DNA from 2 places in the uncultured Rossellomorea sp. genome. Region 2 is predicted to be linked to the other one. Evidence: riboswitches for the same ligand, from Rfam matches in the RefSeq annotation. Region 2 holds a riboswitch; the other holds the start of a gene.
The links. Region 2 has a riboswitch for FMN ahead of Q1B03_RS03085 (ECF transporter S component). Riboswitches for the same ligand answer to the same signal wherever they lie in the genome.

Region 1 (2,402 bases), 190 kb from region 2:
GGGAAAGGTTTCGCAGCGTTGTACCTTCAAAGGTTTCAGGCATCACGTCCACTTGAAATTGCCTGGAGGTGAATGAAGTAACGGTTAAACAGACACCATTCACACTGATGCTATCTCCAATATGAACGTCTTCCAGAACGCGGCCCGCTGTTATCGTCAGTTCCATGGATGAGGAGGATTTTTTCATGCGTTCAATTGACCCGATTTCTTCAATGATTCCAGTAAACATCCCTTTCTCCTCCTTTCAATAAAGGTTAACTCTTAGGCATAGCAACAATTTTAATGTCCTTTCCTACTCGTTCAAGACTCTTAATCTCCATTTCAAGACCTTCTGCAATGGTCGGGAAACCTTCCCCTCCAAAACTGGTGAAGGCAGAGCTTCCGCCTACAAGCTTGGGAGACATATACATAACCAATTCCTGAAAGACTTTTTCCTTTAAAAAGGAGGAGTGAATAGTAGATCCACCTTCTACATAGAGGGATCCGATATTCCGGGCACCCAGTTCTTTTAACACTGTGTGAATGTCTATCCTTTCCTCTGAAAGGGTGATGATTTCACAGCCTGATTCCATATAGGGCTTCTTCTGTTCTTCGTTGACAGTACTGCCCGTGAAGATGAGCGTCCTGCTTTCTGAGTCCTCCACTACATGGGAGTGGAGAGGTGTTCGTAAAAAGGTATCTAATATAATTCGAATGGGGTTTTTTCCACCTTGGGGCAAACGGGTGGTAAGGTGTGGGTTGTCCTGAATAACGGTATTGACTCCTACTAATATCGCGTCATGCCGGTGACGATCATAGTGGACATCTGTGCGTGAAGCTTCTGAGGTAATCCATTTGCTATCTCCTGAAGCTGAAGCTGTTTTCCCGTCTAATGTAACAGCTGTCTTAAGGGTTATATAAGGCGTGCCGTATTGAATGAAATGGAAAAAGTGCTTATTTAGTTCGATGGCTTCTTCTTCAAGCTCTCCTACCATTACTTCTATGCCAGCATCCCTCAACTGTTGAATTCCTCTTCCCGCGACAAGGGGATTTGGATCTGTACTTGCAATATGGACCCGCCTCACTCCGCTTGAAATCAGAAGCTCTGAACAGGGAGGTGTTTTCCCGTAATGAGAACATGGTTCCAGCGTAACATATACGTCGCTTCCCTTCGCCTTGTCTCCTGCCATCTTTATGGCATGAACCTCTGCGTGAGCTTCTCCTGCTTTGAGGTGCGCACCCACCCCAACGACTTCTCCATTATTTACCACAACCGCTCCAACGGCAGGATTTGGTGATGTTTGACCTTGGGTGGTCTTTGCCATAGAGAGGGCAAGCTTCATATATTGTGAATCGTTCAAACGTTTTACCTCCCTTCTCGTTTAATATTATTCAAAAATAAATAAACCCCAAGTAATTTTTTACTTGGGGGAAGTTGGCATGACTGAATAAAGTATTCACATGATTTCTTTTTTTCGGAAACATAATCCCCATAAAAAAGGTAGACTTCTCGCGCCTGCATCAAGTAAATACTGCCGTTCCTTCTCCCATCCAGACTATCACTGTCGGCTTTGGAATTTCACCAAATCCACCGTCTAATTTTCATTAGCCGGGTCACGGACTAAGAGCATGCGCTCATCACCGCCGGTAGGGAATTTCACCCTGCCCCGAAGGAAACCTATTCGATTATCATTATTCTATCATAGTTTCCTAAATGAAATCATGTAAGGAGCTCTAAAAACTTATTTTTGTATTTATTTTTTGAATATATATTAGAAACATCTCTCTATTTCTGCCTGCGAGCACTAAGGAAATGCTACAAAAATAAAAAAGAATGCCTCTATTAAATAGAAGCATCTCTACATTTATTATGCTAATAGCTTCCTGCATTCTTCCGCACATTCAAAACAGGCTTTAGCGCAGTCCTTACAATGTTGCTGATCATAAGAATTGCATTCTGTTCCGCACGCATCACAGATTTCTGCACAGACGACCAGAATTTGTTGAACAAACTTACTGCTTCGCTGCATGGCATTAATAGTATACGAACATATATCTGCGCATTCCCGGTCCAGCTCTATGCACATCATCATCGCTTTTTCTTCCTTAAGGGATGCATGATAGCATACATTACATGCTTCCAGACATCGTTGCAAAGCCGTTAAACATGGTTTGTAATCGGCATTCATCATCTCACCTCCACGAACATTCCTATTTAGCATTCCCATCTGGGGAAAAAGGATTACTATGTGGTAAGAAAATAATCGCTGTCTACATACCATAGGAAAATAAGAAGCCAATCAAGTTCTTCGCTATATGCTTCATAAAATGAAACATAGCTATGGTGATAGTCGAATAGCTGTTGGACACTTTGAGGAAGATATCCTTTTTGTAAGGACAAATAATTTTTTTTATTATAATTC
Region 2 (2,402 bases):
TGAGATCGCGGAAGAAACGGTATCCTGGACATTTCCAGTTGAAGGGGTGATAACCGACTCGTATGGGACAAGGTCAGGTACACATAAAGGTATGGACATAGGAGGAGATATCGGTTCTCCTGTTTATTCAGTAGCTAAAGGTAAAGTCACTAAATCCTATCTTTCTGCAAGCTACGGCCATGTAGTATTTATTAGGCACGATAACGGATACGAAACCGTTTATGCTCATCTTGAAAACCGGTTTGTAGAAGAAAATCAAGAGGTGGGTCAAGGTGAACAGCTTGGAAGTTTAGGAAACACAGGCAGGTCGACAGGAGCCCACTTGCATTTTGAAGTGCATAGGGGGAAATGGACGATCGATAAGGAGAATGCAATCGATCCCTATATGGTATTTGGACAAGGTCAGGTTGGGCAGCTTGTGTTTGCTCAGGAGAAAGATCCTTTTCAGGCAGTGGATGTTTCCGGAACACCTGAAAGCACCCATGGTGTAAGCTCTGCAGAAGAAGTTCAATCTAATGAAAAACAGGTAAGTCATATCGTACATAAAGGGGAGACCCTCTGGGGGATTTCTCAGCAATACAATATATCTGTGGAGGATATTAAGAGTGCCAATGAGTTAAATGACACCAATTTGGTGGTTAACCAGTCTTTAGACATCCCTCAATCAGCAGGGAGTAGGTATGTAGTGAAACAAGGAGACACCTTATACTCCATTTCAGTCGCACAAGGAATTGATGTGAATGAATTGGTGGCTTGGAACGGATTGGATCTTAAGACGCCTATCTATCCGCAGCAAGTTTTAAAGCTGCAATAATAGATGTGTAAACTTTATAGAATCAGGTTAATCAAATTTATTTCGAATTCGAACTTTTTCCTTCACATAATCCCCATCCTTATGTATAATGAGAATGTATAAAAAAATAAAGATTCGTCTTCGGGGCAGGGTGAAATTCCCTACCGGCGGTGATGAAACATTTGTTTCTAAGCCCGCGAGCCTTTTGGGGCAGGATTTGGTGCGATTCCAAAGCCGACAGTATAGTCTGGATGGGAGGAGATGAGGGTTTATGCCAAAACGTTTAGAAAAAGGGAAGCTAGACGTTTATTCGGGTATGCCTTATCATTCTCCTAGATATACGTATCTAGGGGTTTTTTAATGCTACCTTTGGCTTGAGCTATCTTCGATATGAGATGAGTCTCCTAAAGGAGAGAGGTTTTATGAGAAAAATGAATACGCGCATGTTTGTAACGGTTGGTATGTTAAGTGCCATATCCTATGTGTTGATGTTGTTTAACTTCCCGATTCCACCATTTCCAAAGTTTTTAATGGTAGATTTTAGTGACGTTCCTGCGTTAATTGCAACTGTGACATTAGGTCCTCTGGCAGGGATATTAGTTGAATTATTTAAAAATGTAATTGACTACATTATGACAGGAAGCGATACCGGCGTCCCAATTGGTCATGTAGCCAATTTTATGGCGGGAGTACTTTTAATTCTACCGACATATTATATTTATTCACGCTTTCAATCTAAAAAAGGACTGTTGATTGGTCTCATCACAGGTACTGTGGTCATGAGTATTAGCATGGGGATTCTTAATTATTTTGTGTTCCTGCCTGCTTATAAATACTTTATGAATTTTGAGCTTCCAGCTGAAATAATCATTACAGGAATTGTCCCATTCAACATTTTAAAAGGAATTTTAGTAACAACGGTCTTCATCTTACTATTTGTCCGCCTTCAAGGCTGGTTATCAAGACAGGTAGCCCTGAACAAAGCGGCATAGAGCTAATATAAATCGTAAACCCCTCAATCACAATTGAGGGGTTTTTCTAATATTTTCAATGTAAAAAGAAAAAGCTAAGGAGAATTTCTCCTTAGCTTTTGTGATTACTATTCAAACTTAAGTGCGTCTCCATCAAAAGGTTCGTCAGCTACTTTAATGGAATCAGTAGGACAACCTTCAAATGCATCAATCATATCATCTTCCAATACGTCAGGAACTTCAACCGTTCCTTGGTTATCGTCTAATGTTACAAATGCAATACCTTCATCATCATAGTCGTAAATATCTGGAGCAGCAGCCCCGCACGCTCCACATGCAATGCATGTATCCTTGTCAACGATCGTATATTTTGGCAAAGAAAAAACCTCCCGAGTAAATAATTCTATATAATTCATCATTATACACAATGTAAGTTTGTGAAAAATCACTTAATGTTTATTTTATAGAGGATTGTATAACTTTTCAATAGTTAGGTGGTTTCTTTTTATTTTTATCCTATATATGAAAAACAAAACATGGTTAAACAACAAATTCATGGTACAATATTTGACAATAACCTACATGTTAAGGAGTAGAGAATTGACCTATCTTAATTATGTGATTTTATATTGTCTCTT

Region 1: linked by a shared signal. The riboswitch ahead of ribD (bifunctional diaminohydroxyphosphoribosylaminopyrimidine deaminase/5-amino-6-(5-phosphoribosylamino)uracil reductase RibD) and the one ahead of Q1B03_RS03085 (ECF transporter S component) in region 2 are both predicted to bind FMN.

Annotation. Positions count from the first base shown of each region.
Region 1 is NZ_CANKZT010000001.1:376,940-379,341, forward strand. It holds gene ribE (riboflavin synthase) at 1-229, opposite strand, end outside; gene ribD (bifunctional diaminohydroxyphosphoribosylaminopyrimidine deaminase/5-amino-6-(5-phosphoribosylamino)uracil reductase RibD) at 255-1,340, opposite strand; FMN riboswitch at 1,515-1,658, opposite strand; gene Q1B03_RS02030 (four-helix bundle copper-binding protein) at 1,848-2,171, opposite strand; gene Q1B03_RS02035 (hypothetical protein) at 2,225-2,402, opposite strand, start outside.
Region 2 is NZ_CANKZT010000001.1:563,798-566,199, reverse strand. It holds gene Q1B03_RS03090 (peptidoglycan DD-metalloendopeptidase family protein) at 1-814, shown strand, start outside; FMN riboswitch at 927-1,060, shown strand; gene Q1B03_RS03085 (ECF transporter S component) at 1,216-1,785, shown strand; gene Q1B03_RS03080 (ferredoxin) at 1,893-2,141, opposite strand; gene Q1B03_RS03075 (helix-turn-helix domain-containing protein) at 2,365-2,402, shown strand, end outside.